DNA from 2 places in the Priestia sp. 40 genome. Region 2 is predicted to be linked to the other one. Evidence: a T-box and tRNA genes for the amino acid it is inferred to sense, from the RefSeq annotation. Region 2 holds a T-box; the other holds one or more tRNA genes.
The links. A T-box is a leader RNA that pairs with one kind of tRNA and senses whether it is charged. The one in region 2 lies ahead of ileS (isoleucine--tRNA ligase), so its partner is inferred to be a tRNA-Ile.
Positions count from the first base shown of each region.

Region 1: it encodes a tRNA-Ile, which carries the amino acid that the T-box ahead of ileS (isoleucine--tRNA ligase) is inferred to sense. The anticodon was not compared.

Region 1 covers NZ_JBMPZA010000005.1:1,185,440-1,193,634, forward strand. The annotation lists gene ACO1DI_RS07215 (peptidoglycan D,D-transpeptidase FtsI family protein) at 1-1,270, opposite strand, end outside; gene ACO1DI_RS07220 (MFS transporter) at 1,432-2,709, opposite strand; gene sodA (superoxide dismutase SodA) at 2,839-3,447, opposite strand; tRNA gene ACO1DI_RS07230 (tRNA-Ser) at 3,645-3,737, opposite strand; tRNA gene ACO1DI_RS07235 (tRNA-Ile) at 3,749-3,825, opposite strand; tRNA gene ACO1DI_RS07240 (tRNA-Asn) at 3,829-3,903, opposite strand; tRNA gene ACO1DI_RS07245 (tRNA-Met) at 3,944-4,017, opposite strand; tRNA gene ACO1DI_RS07250 (tRNA-Asn) at 4,019-4,093, opposite strand; gene ACO1DI_RS07255 (DUF456 domain-containing protein) at 4,156-4,641, opposite strand; gene ACO1DI_RS07260 (Na/Pi cotransporter family protein) at 4,728-6,383, opposite strand; gene ACO1DI_RS07265 (DUF1189 domain-containing protein) at 6,611-7,387, shown strand; gene ACO1DI_RS07270 (MFS transporter) at 7,530-8,195, opposite strand, start outside.
Region 2 covers NZ_JBMPZA010000005.1:946,146-954,340, reverse strand. The annotation lists gene ACO1DI_RS05980 (YlmC/YmxH family sporulation protein) at 1-229, shown strand, start outside; gene pgeF (peptidoglycan editing factor PgeF) at 304-1,125, shown strand; gene ACO1DI_RS05970 (YggS family pyridoxal phosphate-dependent enzyme) at 1,133-1,816, shown strand; gene ACO1DI_RS05965 (cell division protein SepF) at 1,833-2,300, shown strand; gene ACO1DI_RS05960 (YggT family protein) at 2,304-2,573, shown strand; gene ACO1DI_RS05955 (RNA-binding protein) at 2,625-3,398, shown strand; gene ACO1DI_RS05950 (DivIVA domain-containing protein) at 3,483-3,977, shown strand; T-box leader at 4,047-4,267, shown strand; gene ileS (isoleucine--tRNA ligase) at 4,341-7,106, shown strand; gene ACO1DI_RS05940 (conjugal transfer protein TraR) at 7,277-7,564, shown strand; gene lspA (signal peptidase II) at 7,645-8,112, shown strand; gene ACO1DI_RS05930 (RluA family pseudouridine synthase) at 8,109-8,195, shown strand, end outside.

The DNA of each region.
Region 1 (8,195 bases), 240 kb from region 2:
CTCCTGAATCTAAGCCGGCTAGAACCGTTGCTCCTTTTACAACAGAGCCCATTGTATAAGATGTTGAAATATTGCCTAATGCAAAATCTTCTATTTTAGGCGCTCCAGTCTTCTTATCAACGGTGTATTTTTTACCTGCCATTGTTAAGATTTCTCCTGTGTGAGGATCCATCATAATCACAAAAGCACGGTCTAAAAATTGCGTTCCCTTCATTTGCTTTTTGGCTAAAAGCTGCTCCGTAATTTGTTTTTCTACCGCTTTTTGAAGCTCCATATCAATAGTTAAAACCAAATCACTGCCTCGTTCACCTTTAGACACTTGAATTGTATCAAGGAGATTTCCTTTATTATCTGTTACATATTGGACTTTTTCTTTTTGACCGCTGAGCTGAGCTTCGTATTGCTTCTCTAAATAGCTCGTCCCAACTTGGTCATTTCGGCTATAGCCTCTTGACAAGTAATATTGCACTTTATCTTTAGGCAGTCCCTCGTTGGCAGATGATACATTTCCAAGCAAAGTACGGAGAGTACTGTTTTCTGGGTATGAGCGATCCCAATACGTCGTTGTATCAACACCTGGAAGTTCATCTAAGTGCTCACTTACAACGGCATACTCTTCATTTGTCACACCGCTTTTAACAATTTGGGGCGTGTTAGAATAACCTGCCTCCATTTGGCGCTTAATGGCAAGAACTTCTAAATCGCTCTTTAAACTTTCTAAATCTTTTTTAGAAATGCGGTCTAACTGACGTTGATACAGTTCGTCATCAGTCATTTCACCATCTTGAACTTTTTTGCGATCAGCTTGCGTAATTTTCTGCTCCGCTTCTTTAGGGTGAAGCATAATCCAATAATCCTTCATGTCGCGTTCTGTAATTTTTACCGCGTTTTTAGCATCTTTATTCTTTCTATTTTCTGGAACATCAATCACATTTGTAGTGTAAGGAACATCGATCATAGTGGCTAACTTTTTAGCGATGCGCAGCCTTTCTTCAGCTGTATTTCCTTGAAAACGAGTATATGTAATCGTATTTAAAGAGGTATTATCTACAATTACGCGGTTATAACGATCGTACATTTTCCCTCGAGGAACAGGCGTACTGACTGTAACGTCCTGAGTTTTTTCGACTTCTCGTTCGTAATTCTCACCGTAAACAATTTGAACAAGTCCTAACCGCAAAATTAATACGGAAAATAGGGCAAATACGGTCAAGAAAAGTAAGTTCACACGAAAAGGCACGTGACTTTTTCTTCTTTTTTTCTTTTTCATACCAACACCTACACTTTATAAAACATATATACCATAACACCATAAAATCAGATATTTAGCAAATAAATAGACACCTGACAGGTGCCTATTTACACAACGTATTTATTTTAAAAGAAAAGCGAGACATTTTCCATAGTGCAAATGAAGGAGCTCACAATACTCTAAGCTGGAGACTCTCCATCTCCTTCATTTAATACTGGAGGAGTAACAGTCGTTTCTTTTTTGTGCAGAGGCTGCGAGATATGTCTCACACAAAAATAAATGATCGTATGCCCTGCTCCAACAATAGCTAATAAAATAGGAATACTTTTTGCTTCATCAAAAAATAGTACAGCTATTAAAAATAAAGATATGGAAACGACGCGTCCAATATTCAGAAATACTTCTCTAACAACAATGTATTCAATTCTTTTTGAAACAACGTCTTTTGCTCGTCCAATCACATCGTATGTTAGAGAAATGAATGGAACCAACAAAATAGGATAAGCAATGGCAATACAAACGGCATATATAATTAACTTTGGATACGATAAGTTAAAGATAAGCAAAAAGACTGCTCCATAGAGAAGGAGGCCCCCTGTGAAGATAAATCGAAGACGATTTTTTTGCTTAATAAATCTTGAGGCAACATAGTAGCCTACAAACGCAACCGCTGAATTCACCAGTCCATATGTTCCTAATGCTAATTCACTTCCCGTCGTAATAAATACCATGACGGATACAACAAAAATGAACGTACCTTCACGCAACCCTTGAAAGAAATGAGCCTGCAATATTCGATTCCAGTCTTTATTGACTTTTCGTTCAGCCCATACTTCTTTAAATTTGTATACTCCTTCCGCTGCGCGTCTTGTAATAAAAAAACTAAGCACAACGGCACCGATAAACAATAGCAACGATACACCAAACACAATTTTATACCCAAGTGATTCATACAAAGCGGAAATAACGAAGCCCGCTCCTAAAGGACCAATCATCCCTGCAAAAGAGTTTAAGATCCCTAAAAATCCATTAAAAAAGTCTCTTGTATCAGGTTCTGTAATTTCAAAAGTTAGCACATTAAAAGCTAGCCAATAAAAGCCATACCCTATACCCAGCAGTCCACCAAGCAATACTAAATACTCGGCTGCGTTAGCTCCACTGACTAATACAGCGATATAAAAAACAGCTAAAAAAGATACACCTAACCTTAAAACCACAACCCGGTCAATTCGTTTGGCCCATTTACCTGCTAAAATAAACGTAAGCGGCTGAAGCACCACTACCGCTAAATTATAAATAGCGAGATCTGAAAATTCGCCTGATTGCTTCCACAGATAAATGTTAACAAACGAATTGGAAATTGAAATAGCCAAGGCATAAAGACCGCCTATAATTAAAAGCAAAAGTAAATCTTTACTAACTTCTACATCTCCAACTACTTTTTTTAATAAAGGCATATCAAAAAACTCCTTTTCTCTTCTACACCTAGTGTGTGAAAAAGAAAAGGAGATATGTAAAAGAATTGGAAAACAAAAAAGCCAGTAAAGGTAATAATTACTTTACTGGCTCTTAAATACGTCTTCAGCTTATTTTGCAGCGTCGTAACGTTTAGCAACTTCGTCCCATTTTACAACATTAAAGAATGCTGAAATGTAATCTGGACGGCGGTTTTGGTAATTTAGGTAGTAAGCGTGCTCCCAAACGTCTAGACCAAGAATTGGCGTTTTGCCTTCCATTAATGGGCTATCTTGGTTTGGTGTGCTTGTTACTTCTAATTGGCCGTTGTTTACAACTAACCAAGCCCAGCCAGAACCGAAGCGAGTTTTAGCTGCATTTGCAAATTCTTCTTTGAATTGATCAAAGCTTCCGAATTTGCTAGCGATAGCGTCTGCTAATTCACCAGTTGGAGCACCGCCGCCGTTAGGGCAAAGGATTGTCCAAAATAATGAGTGGTTCGCATGACCGCCACCGTTATTGCGTACTGCTGTACGGATATCTTCAGGAACAGCATCTAAGTTTGAAATTAACTCTTCAATACTTTTGCTTTCTAAGTCCGCTTTGCCTTCAACAGCAGCGTTTAGGTTTGTAACGTATGTGTTGTGATGTTTTGTGTGGTGAATATTCATTGTTTCTTTGTCGATATGTGGTTCCAGTGCATCGTATGCATAAGGTAGTTCTGGTAATTTGTAAGCCATGAATAATTCCTCCTTCAAAATATGTAAGCATTTTGGCGCAAAAGCACCATATACGTTTAGATTAGCAAATTTACCCTACTGTTTCAAATAAAAAGTACCTAATCCATGATTTATATTTACCTAATTCCCATTCGCTATTCTTTTAAACATAAAAAAAGCTTCTTTTTCTCAAAAGAAGCTTTGAATAAACAATAGTATGGCGGAGGAAGAGGGATTCGAACCCCCGCGGGCTTTAACACCCCTGTCGGTTTTCAAGACCGATCCCTTCAGCCGGACTTGGGTATTCCTCCAACCCTATAAATGGTGGACCCTGCAGGACTCGAACCTGCGACCGGACGGTTATGAGCCGTCTGCTCTAACCAGCTGAGCTAAGGGTCCCCATGGCTCCACAGGTAGGACTCGAACCTACGACCGATCGGTTAACAGCCGATAGCTCTACCACTGAGCTACTGTGGAACAATATGAATTATGTATGTCACAAATGTAAATTGGAAAATAGCGGCGGAGGGGATCGAACCCCCGACCTCACGGGTATGAACCGTACGCTCTAGCCAGCTGAGCTACACCGCCATGGCTCCACAGGTAGGACTCGAACCTACGACCGATCGGTTAACAGCCGATAGCTCTACCACTGAGCTACTGTGGAACAATATAACATTTACTAGCGACATTAAAAATTTAACATGTTTCTAGCCTAAAGTCAATATATTATTTTAAAACAGCGTATAAAAAATAGGCAATCATCAGCAGTTGAATAAATCCTTTTGAAATAGCGCCACTAAAAAAGCCAATAACCGAACCTACTCCAATTTTTACTGCGTTGCTAATGGTGGTCCGATGAACAATAAGTTCTCCTACAATCGCTCCGATAAACGGCCCTAAAATAATTCCAAATCCCGGAATGACAAACGGACCCACAAGCAGCCCAACTGTACTTCCCCAAACACCTGCTTTAGTGCCTCCGAATTTTTTCACACCAATAATATTAGCTATATAGTCTGCTAAAAAAAGTGCGACAACTAACAATCCTTGTATCACCCAAAACAACCAGCTATAGGAGCTAAAATCATAAAATAAACCGTATATAACAAATCCTAGAGCTACAAATAGCACGCTTGGGATGATGGGATAAACCAACCCAACAAACGATACAACAAAGCTAATGATAATTAATGCCCAACATAAAATAGCCATGCCTGCACCTATCCTTTTTATTATTACTATTTATCATACAATAACCAATCCTATAAAGAAAGACCTAGCATAAGCAAGGTCTTTCTTTATTTTACCTTTGAACATGTCTTTAGATAGCGATCTCCGAGTACCGCTTCCGCAATATTAACAGCATGATCCCCAATTCGTTCTAAGTTGCTAATAATATCGACAAAAACAATAGCAGCAGAACCTGTACATACATTTTCATTTAGACGTAAAATGTGTTTCTTACGAAGCAGACGCTCCATTGCATCAATCTGCTCTTCTTTTTGAATGACCTGGACTGCTTTTTCTCTATCTACTTTTTCTAAAGCAAAAACAGCTTCTTTAACTGTTAAAATAGTCAATTCGAACATGTCAGCTAAGTCGGTATTAGCTTCTTTTGTCATTTTCACCTTATTTGTAATTTGATAATCAACAAGTTCAATGATATTTTCAAAATGATCGCCAATACGCTCAATATCTCGCGCAGTATCTAGAAGCACAGAATGCTCTTCGCTTTCAGCTTCTGACATGGAAGAGCGAGATAATAACACTAAATAATTCGTGATTTTTTTATCTAAATTGTTAATGGCATTTTCAATTTGCATAGTAGCATCAGAATGTTTAAGATGGCGCGTCTTCAAATAACTATTAGCTTCTTCTAGTCCAATCGTCGCGAATTCTCCCATACGAATAAGCTCTGCTTTTGCCTGCCCAAGAGCAATTGAAGAAGACTGTTCAATAAAAATAGGATCAAGATGCTTAGGTTTAAAGTCTATAGCAGCATCTTCACCAGGAATCAGCTTTGTAACAATTAAAGCAAGCAGACCGATAAGAGGGAACTGAATAATGGTATTGGTTGTGTTAAAGAGACCATGAGCAAATGCAATCGTCATTTCTGGATTTAAGCCCATTGCCTCTCTCAAGTACTCCACAAGACGAGTGAATAACGGCAAGACAATTAAAAAAATAGTTGTACCAATTAAGTTGAACATGACGTGCGTTAAAGCAGCCCTTCTTGCTGCCACACTTGCCCCGATTGAAGCTAAAATAGCGGTAATAGTCGTACCGATGTTGTCTCCAAATAATACAGGTAGCGCGGCATGTATATCAATAGCACCCTGTCCAAAAAGTTCTTGTAGAATTCCAATAGTAGCGCTAGAGCTTTGAACGATCACCGTAAATAAAGTGCCAATTACAACTCCTAAAATCGGATTATCACTCATGCTTACAGTTAAGTCATGAAACTGTTGAAGTGAGCGAAGCGGCTTCATCCCGCTTCCCATAAGCTCTAGACCAAAGAATAACATTCCGAACCCAAAAGCGATTTGACCAAAATTTTGAACAGGTTTACTTTTAAAGAAAAAGAGTAAAATCGCTCCCACTGCGAGAATAGGAAGAGCGTAGCTCGAAATGTCAATTCCGATTATAAAAGCTGTAACTGTCGTACCGATATTTGCGCCCATAATAACCCCTATAGCTTGGCGCAAAGTCATAAAACCGGCACTTACCAGGCCTACCGTAATAACAGTAGTTCCTGAGCTGCTCTGAATAAGAACGGTAACCAGAATACCTGCTAGAACTCCCATAAACGGATTAGTTGTGAATCTATCTAAAATATCGCGCAATCTATCTCCTGCTGATTTTTGCAACCCATCTCCCATGAACTTAATCCCGAATAAAAAGATTCCGAGTCCACCGATAAATTCAAAAATCATTTTTTGAACATCTAGTTCCAAACATCTCAACTCCTTGATTTTTTTCTAACGACATAGAGAAGTCCCCACTATTATTAACGAATCTTAAAAGCACTGTAAACGCTTTTGCACTAATGTTTACAATAACTTAACAGTATATTTACATTGTAATTGGAAACGATTTCTAGAAACTATTGTAAACCTTGAATTTCCGCTATAAAATAGAATATAGTTAGAATTTTTTAATAAAAGGAGGGGTTACAATAATCATGTTAAAAAAGATGGCATGGAGTCTTACTTCCTTTCAAAAAATGAGGTCTCTTCGCTTTGAGCATACAAATAAAACCATTGGCTTCATATTGTTTTTAACACTTATTTCTTTGCTGCCTACATTTTTCTTTATGGCTTTGACGATTGTAAACGGCTATCACATCGCTACAACAGAGCTTCCAAAATCGGTTTCTTCTTTTTATATTTCCAATTCACAGCTTACGTCAAGTGACCCTTTCACTAAAAAAGTAAATGGCACTGCTTTTATCTTAAATTCTTCACAATCTATTGAACAGTTTCATTCTCCTGCTCATGCGATTGGCTTTCTAAAAGATGGAATTTATATCACTGCTAATTCACAAACACAAACGTATTCATATGATTTATTAAATTGGCATCATAAAAATAAAAATGAACTGTTAAACTTGCTGCACGAACAAAAATTTTCTTTATACATACTTGTCCCTATCGCTATGCTTTTACTGTACGTATTAACATCTGGACTAAACTTCCTTGCTATTACCTGCCTTGCTTACCTTGGAAAACTGATTGGACTCATTACTAAAAAGCAGCTCCCTTTCAAACAGCTATGGGCACTGAGCGCTTATAGTACGGTAGCCTTCACGCTGCTTTATACGCTTTTTGAAGCTTTTTCTTTGTCTCTAGCAACACATAGCTCTCTTTACTGGATAGGAACGTTCTTCATTTACTTATTGCTCGTCACAAGGGTTCCTATAAGAAAAAAGATAAAACCTAATAAAGCGATTGAAACATAACGAAATGAATCCCATCAACCGCTAGAAGCACCTACATACATAAAATCTATGTTTACCCTGCCAATAAAAAGCTCCGAACGAATTTGATTCTTGATCAAGAATCAAATTCGTTCGGAGCTTCTTCAACTAACATACTTTTGTTTCAGCCTCTTGATTTCTGTACAACTTTTCTTCTCCCCATTGCAGAAGAAAAAATTTTCAACTGATACAAAACCCACAAACCTCCTGCTGCGAGCAGAATAAAGCTATAAATAAACATCAGCCTTTCAGCATGCATCCACACTTCAAAAACAACCGGTCCCAACGCTACTCCTAAAAATCTCACCGTTCCATAAATGGATACAATGAACCCTCTTTCTTCATCTGAAGCCGCTGAAGTAATCATCATATTAATACACGGAAGAACAAATCCTAAGCCGCCAAAGGCGACTGTCAAACAAAACATCAGAATAGGAAGCGTGTAAATAAGCGTTAATATTCCAAACATCACGAATAAAAGAATCATTCCTACTACCATTAATTTTTTCATGAGCTCTACATCCGTTTTAATGCGCTGACCCGTCCAATAAGAAACGAACGTCATCGCCCCAAGAGGAAATAAAAAAGCGGTTCCTTTAAAAAAACCGTCTATATGATACGTTTCCTCTATTAAGAAAGATAGATAATATAAAATGCCAAATAATAAAAACAACCCCAATCCCCCCACAAAAAATAAAGGAAAAAGCGATTTTCTTTTATTATAGACAATCCCAATAGCTCTCTTTAAATATTCTTGAACAGATACTGATTCCGAACCTGTTTTTGCTTC
Region 2 (8,195 bases):
GAAAGATGTAGTGAATGTAGCTGATGGAAAAAAACTTGGAAATGTAGGGGATATTGATATTGACTTAACAACGGGAAAAATACAGGCCGTCATTATCGGAGGCTCTCGTGTATTAGGTTTCTTTGGAAAAGATGATGAAATTGTGATTCCGTGGAAAAATATTGTGAAAATTGGTTCTGATGTCATTTTAGTACGTTATAAAGACGCATTTCAGCCTGAAGAGAATTAGTTTTTTGTCAACAGCACCTAGCAATCTGTGGTACAATATGTGAGAACAAATGAAACAAGGGATGTGTCACATACATGAATCCTGAGCCATTAAAAAAAAGCCATCACGAGTCGTTTATGTGGCTGAGCCCTTGGGTAGAAAAGAATGATATGCTTGTTGTTGGTTTCACCACAAAAAATGGTGGCGTGAGTAAACCTCCATTTGCTTCTTTTAACCTAGGGCTTCACGTAAACGATAACGTAGAAGATGTTATTGCAAATAGAAAAATTTTAGCAGCCGAACTAGACATGTCTTTTGAAAGCTTTGTATGTGCTGAACAAGTACATGAAGCAACTGTTCAAAAAGTAACAAAAGCCGACTGTGCAAAAGGACTCTACAAGTATGAAGAGGGCATAAAAGCAACGGATGGCATTTATACAAATGAATCTGATATTTTGTTAGCTTTATGTTATGCAGATTGTGTTCCGCTGTACTTCTATGCGCCTGATCACCATTTAGTTGGTCTAGCTCATGCCGGATGGAAGGGAACAGTGAAAGATATTGCAGGAAATATGATTCGACGTTGGGTAGAACAAGAAAATGTTCCGGTTGAAGATATTTACGTGGCGATTGGCCCTTCGATTGAAGATTGCTGTTATGTTGTCGATAACCGCGTCATTACACAAGTAAACGAAGTAGTGGGCCAAAATGGATATCAAGAAGTAAGCCCTGGACAATACGCGCTTAATTTAAAAAAAGTCAATAAGCTGCTGATTCAAAACGCAGGCGTATTGCCGGAACGAATTTTAACATCGTCGTATTGTACAAGCTGTGAAGATGACCTGTTCTTCTCACATCGCCGCGACCAAGGGAAAACAGGACGCATGTTTAACTTCATAGGCTTTAAGGAGGAGTAATTACATAGTGACAGCTAGCGTAAGTGAAAATCTAGAAGCAGTTCAACAAACAATTGCTGAAGCGTGTAAAAAAGTTAATCGAAATCGAGAAGATGTAGAGCTGATTGCTGTAACAAAATACGTTTCCACAAAACGAGCAGCAGAAGCAGTGGATGCGGGCATTTTACATCTCGGAGAAAACAGGGATGAAGGTCTTCTAGAAAAGTATGAATCAATTGGTGAGAAAGCGACCTGGCATTTTATCGGAAGCTTACAAACAAGAAAAGTAAAAAATGTGATTGATAAAGTTGACTATATTCATTCACTAGACCGATTATCTTTAGCAAAAGAAATTGATAAACGTGCAGGACATCGTATAAAATGTTTTGTACAAGTTAATGTTGCCGAAGAACAATCCAAGCATGGCCTTGCTGTAGAAGACGTAATTCCATTTATTAAATCCCTTGAAGAATTTACAAATATTCAAGTGGTTGGATTAATGACCATGGCTCCTCACACAGATGATGAGCCCGCGCTTCGCAGCTGTTTTCAAGGTCTAAAAAAATTGCAGAGTCGTATACAAGAACTAAATTTGCCATATGCACCGTGTACGGAGCTATCAATGGGAATGTCAAACGATTATGCAATTGCAATTGAAGAAGGAGCAACATTCATTCGACTAGGAACCACGTTAGTTGGGAATGAACGTTAAGGAGGTGTAATTCAAGATGAGTATGAAAAATCGCTTTAGAAGTTTCTTTGCTCTTGATGACGATACTGAATATGTAGAAGAACATTACGAACAAGAAGAGTCGGTAGAAGAGCCTGTACAGCAGTCGAGACCAGCAGTGAAAGCTAGTCAGCAGCCGAATCAGCAGCAAAATGTGATTAGCTTGCAAAGCGTTCAAAAATCATCAAAAATGATGCTTTGCGAACCGCGCGTCTATGCCGAAGCACAAGAAATTACGGATCATTTAAAAAATCGTAAAGTCGTAGTTGTTAATTTACAGCGCATTCAACGAGATCAAGCAGTGAGAATTGTCGACTTTTTAAGTGGTACAGTTTATGCTTTAGGCGGGGACATTCAAAAAATTGGAACCGACATCTTTTTATGTACACCTGATAATGTAGACGTAAGCGGAAGCATTTCAGATATGATGGGAGAACACGATACAACAAACGTAAAGAGGTGGTAGTTTTTGGACATCGTTTTTGGGATTCTCGCAAAATTGATTGGGCTTTACTCATGGGCACTGATTATTTACATTTTGATGTCTTGGGTACCCGATGTAAGAGCATCTAAGTTTGGCCAGCTGCTTGGCAGCATTTGTGAACCTTACTTAGAGCCTTTTCGTAAAATCATTCCGCCTATTGGCATGATTGATATTTCACCTCTTGTTGCAATCTTTTTACTACGATTTGCGGAAAGAGGCGTGTATTCACTTAATAATGTGATGGGGTTTATTTAAAAAAGGAATCGCTGGATTCCTTTTTTACATACCAATAGTAGGAGTAATAATATGTCTATTTATGAACATTTTAGGCAAGAAGAACATGGGTTTATTGATCAAGTTCTTCAGTGGAAAGAAGATGTCCTACATCAATACAGCCCAAAATTAACGGACTTTTTAGATCCAAGAGAGCAGCAGATTGTGACGGCTATTGTCGGGACTGAAGGAGAGGTTCAAGTTTCATTTGATGGTGGACAACCGTTTGCTGAACGCAAGCGTGCGCTGCTATATCCGGATTACTATGTGCCTGAAAGCGAAGATTTTCAGTTGCATATGTACGAATTGAATTATCCTAAAAAGTTTGTGACGATTGAACATCCTCAAGTTCTTGGTTCGGCGATGTCTTTAGGACTGCGCCGTTCAAAATTTGGAGATATTTTGGTCGCGGGAGACGATATTCAGCTTGTAGTTGCAGAGGAAATTTCTTCCTATATTGAGATGAATTTAACATCAATTGGAAAAGCCAAAGTTTCACTTTCTTCTATTCAAAGAGAGCAGCTGCATGTGGTAAAAGAAGAGCTGATTGAACACGTTTATACAGTTTCTTCAATGAGGCTTGATGTTTTGCTATCGACTATTCACAATTTATCAAGACAAAAAGTCCAGCCGTTTATTGCAAATGGAGCGGTAAAAGTAAATTTTAAAGTCATTGAACAGCCGTCTTTTGAATGTCATGAAGGTGATATTTTGTCGCTTCGTGGCCACGGCAGAAGTCGTATCCTTTCACTTGAAGGCAAAACTAAAAAAGAAAAATGGCGAATTGTTGTAGGAAAGCAGAAATAAAGAAATCTACTAGCAGGAAATTTTAAAAATATGTCGAATAAACCATTACTAATGATGTAATGAGACAACACGGAGGTGGCCTAGATGCCTTTAACCCCTTTGGATATTCATAACAAAGAGTTTAATCGCGGGTTTCGCGGATATGATGAAGATGAAGTAAATGAGTTTCTTGACCAAGTAATTAAAGACTATGAGCTGGTAATGCGTGATAAAAAGGAGTTAGAAGGAAGAGTATCTGAATTAACAGATCGTCTTGGACATTTTACTAACATCGAAGAAACGTTAAATAAATCAATTTTAATTGCTCAAGAAGCAGCGGAAGATGTAAAGCGAAACGCTGAAAAAGAAGCGAAGCTCATTATAAAAGAAGCAGAAAAAAATGCGGACCGTATTATTAATGAAGCACTGTCTAAGTCTCGTAAAATTGCGATGGACATTGAGGAGACGAAAAAGCAGTCTAAAGTATTTAGAACTCGTTTCAAAATGTTAATCGAAGCACAGCTTGAAATGTTAAACAGCGATGACTGGGATCAGTTGATGGATTATGAGATGCCAGCGCTAGAAGAAAAAATTGACTAGTCGAGACATCATCTTGACTTCTCACGTTTTGTTGTCATATAATTTGGTAACAGATGAAATTTCATATCAAACAGTACGGAGACAGGGAGAGTAGCTTTTTTAGTTTGTCAAAGCGAATCGAGGATGGTGCGAGCTCGATAACAAACAAAAAAGTGAAAATCACCCTAGAGTACCATTGCTGAAATGATGATAGTAAGCAGTGGCGGTTTATTCACGTTACGAATGCAAAGAGGATTTGCGTGCAGCAAATCTACTAGGGTGGTACCGCGGGAGACCTTCTCGTCCCTTTTTGGGATGAGGAGGTCTTTTTGTTATGGTACAAAAAGATATGAAATTTACGTTTTTTTTTTTGGAGGGTAAAACATGGAATATAAAGATACATTATTGATGCCAAAAACTGAATTTCCGATGCGTGGAAATTTACCGAACCGCGAGCCTAAAATGCAAGAACAGTGGGCTGAAATGAATATTTATAAAAAAGTGCAAAAACGTACGGAAGGTCGTCCGCTATTTGTCCTGCATGACGGACCTCCATATGCGAATGGCGATATTCACATGGGACATGCCTTAAATAAAATTTTAAAAGATTTTATCGTTCGCTATAAGTCAATGTCAGGCTTCTGCGCACCTTATGTACCAGGCTGGGATACACACGGTTTGCCAATTGAAACAGCTTTAACAAAAAATAAAAAAGTAAACCGCAAAGAAATGACGGTAGCTGAGTTCCGTAAGCTTTGCGAACAGTATGCTTGGGAACAAGTAAACGGCCAGCGTGAGCAGTTCAAGCGTTTAGGCGTACGCGGAGATTGGGATAATCCATATGTAACGCTTCAGCCGCAGTACGAAGCGCAGCAAATCAAAGTGTTTGGTGACATGGCGAAAAAAGGCTACATCTACAAAGGGTTAAAACCTGTGTACTGGTCCCCTTCAAGTGAATCTGCTTTAGCAGAAGCGGAAATTGAATACTATGATAAGCGTTCAGCTTCTATTTACGTAGCGTTTAACGTAAAAGATGGTAAAGGTGTGCTTGAACAAGATGAAAAATTCATCATTTGGACGACAACACCATGGACAATGCCAGCTAACCAAGGGATTGCTGTCAATCCTGAGCTTCAGTACAGCGTAGTTGAAGCAGACGGAGCAAAATATGTAGTGGCAACTGAACTGATTGAAACAGTTGCTAAAGAAATTGAATGGGCTGAATATAAGACGCTTCGTACAGTAAAAGGTTCAGAACTTGAACGCGTGGTAGCTGAACATCCAATCTACAAGCGCGATTCTTTAGTTGTTCTTGGCGATCACGTAACAACGGATGCTGGTACTGGATGTGTTCATACAGCACCGGGACACGGGGAAGACGACTTTATCGTTGGTCAAAAATACGGTTTGGAAGTTCTTTGTCCAGTTGATAGTAAGGGTCATATGACGAATGAAGCACCAGGATTTGAAGGGTTATTCTATGATAAAGCGAATAAGCCGATTACAGACAAACTAGAAGAAGAAGGCGCGCTGTTAAAATTAAGTTTCATTACCCACTCATATCCACATGACTGGCGCACAAAGAAACCAACAATTTTCCGTGCAACAGCACAGTGGTTTGCGTCTATTAAAGATTTCCGTGAAGATTTATTAAAAGCAGTAGAAAAAACAGAATGGGTGCCTACTTGGGGTGAAACGCGACTTTATAACATGGTGCGTGACCGCGGAGACTGGTGTATTTCTCGTCAACGTGCATGGGGCGTGCCGATTCCGGTATTTTATGCTGAAAATGATGAGCCCATCATTACGGACGAAACAATTGAACACGTATCAAATCTATTTAGAGAGCATGGATCAAACGTATGGTTTGAGCGTGAAGCAAAAGACTTGCTTCCAGAAGGCTTTACTCATGAAGGAAGCCCAAATGGCCGCTTCACAAAAGAAACAGACATCATGGACGTATGGTTTGACTCTGGCTCTTCACATCAAGCTGTTCTTGAAGAGCGTGAAGACTTACAGCGTCCGGCTGATTTGTATTTAGAAGGTTCTGACCAATACCGCGGCTGGTTTAATTCAAGTCTTTCTACAAGTGTAGCTGTAACGGGTGAAGCACCTTATAAAGGGGTACTTAGCCACGGATTTGCTTTAGACGGTGAAGGTCGCAAAATGAGTAAGTCATTAGGAAACGTTGTAATTCCAGAAAAAGTAATGAAACAACTAGGTGCAGATATTTTACGTTTATGGGTAGCTTCTGTAGATTACCAAGCTGATGTTCGTGTATCTGATAACATTTTAAAACAAGTAGCAGAAGTATATCGTAAAATCCGCAACACGTTCCGTTTCTTACTAGGAAACTTAGCGGACTTTAATCCAACAACTGACGCTGTAGCCGTTGAAGACCTTCGTGAAGTAGACCGCTACATGCTTGTGAAGCTGAACAAATTAATTGATAAAGTGCAAAAATCTTATGATTCATATGAATTCTCAAGCATTTATCACGCAGTGCATAATTTCTGTACAATTGATATGAGTTCATTCTACTTAGACTTCGCAAAAGATGTATTGTACATCGAAGCAGAAAATAATGTAGAGCGTCGCAGCATTCAAACGGTCCTTTATGAAACGTTATTATCGTTAACGAAATTAGTGTCTCCAATTCTTTCTCATACAGCAGACGAAGTATGGGTTCACATTCCAAATGTAAAGGAAGAAAGCGTGCAGCTAGTTGATATGCCAGAGGTTCAAGAAATTGAAGGAGCAGATCAATTAGTAGAGAAATGGGATGCGTTCATGGAGCTTCGTGATGAAGTATTAAAAGCGCTAGAACAGGCTCGTAATGAAAAAGTAATCGGTAAGTCTTTAGAAGCGAAATTAACGCTGTATCCAACAGCAGATACAAAAGAGCTGTTAGCATCTATTTCTGAAAATGTAGGTCAACTCTTCATCGTTTCAGATCTTGAAGTAGCAGAAGGTGAAGCACCTGCTGAAGCACAAAAATTCAGCTATGCTTCAATTGTTGTAAGTAAAGCAGAAGGTGAGAAGTGTGAGCGCTGCTGGGTTGTATCACCAACAGTTGGCGAAGATCAAGATCACCCGACTTTATGTACACGCTGTGCGGATGTTGTGAAAAATCACTACGTTCAGCAGTAATGAACAAAAACACGTCCTTTTTGGGCGTGTTTTTTGCTGTACGAAATTCCCAAATACAATGGTATAAAGCATTTAAAGCCTTAGGAAAAACTTGTGTTGTAGATTCAATGGAAAACTCGGTAAACCTAACATCATTAATACTTCATCTTATCAGCACAGGAGGCGTTTGCATGTATGAAAATTATCTTTCCATTGGACAGGAATTAGCTCTTATTAAAGAAGAATTACAAGATCGCCTAGTGAGATATGCTACAGAACAATCTGGTTATATAGATGAAAAGGAACGTTATGTAATAGAAATGATTAAAGCAGATTTAAAAGATGTAGAACACGCGTTAGCAAAGCTTGACGTTGGTGCGTTCGGAATTGATGAACTAACTGGCGAAGTGATGTCTATTCATAAATTAAAAGTAATGCCGACGGCCCGCACAAACGAAGATTTATTTGTTTTATGGTGAGAAGCGAGAAAAAAAATGAATTATGTGCTAAAATGCTTTAGTATGGATTCGTTTGATTTTATTGCGGGAGGAAAACGTTTGTGTTTTATTATCTTATCGCTTTAGCTGTTATACTTATTGATCAGGTAACAAAATGGATGATTGTAAAAGAAATGTATTATGGACAAAGCATCACCGTGATTGAAAACTTTCTTTACATTACCTCTCATCGTAACAGAGGAGCCGCGTGGGGGATTTTACAAGGACAGATGTGGTTCTTTTATCTCATTACGGTGGTTGTGGTAGTCGGTTTAATAATTTATATTCAAAAGCTCAAAAAACAAGATAAATGGTTCGGTATTGCGCTAGCATTAATGTTAGGCGGCGCCATTGGAAACTTTATTGATCGAGTGGTCCGTAAAGAAGTAGTTGATTTCGTAAATACATACATCTTTACGTATGATTTTCCGATTTTTAACGTAGCTGATTCGGCACTTGTCGTCGGAGTAATCATCATGTTTATTATGACGCTGTTTGAAGGGAAAATGAAGAAGGAGCACAAAGAATGAATGTAATTGAAACAGTTATAAATGAAGAACAAGCGGGAGAACGTATTGATAAAGTACTTTCGACTGTAAATGCAGAATGGTCA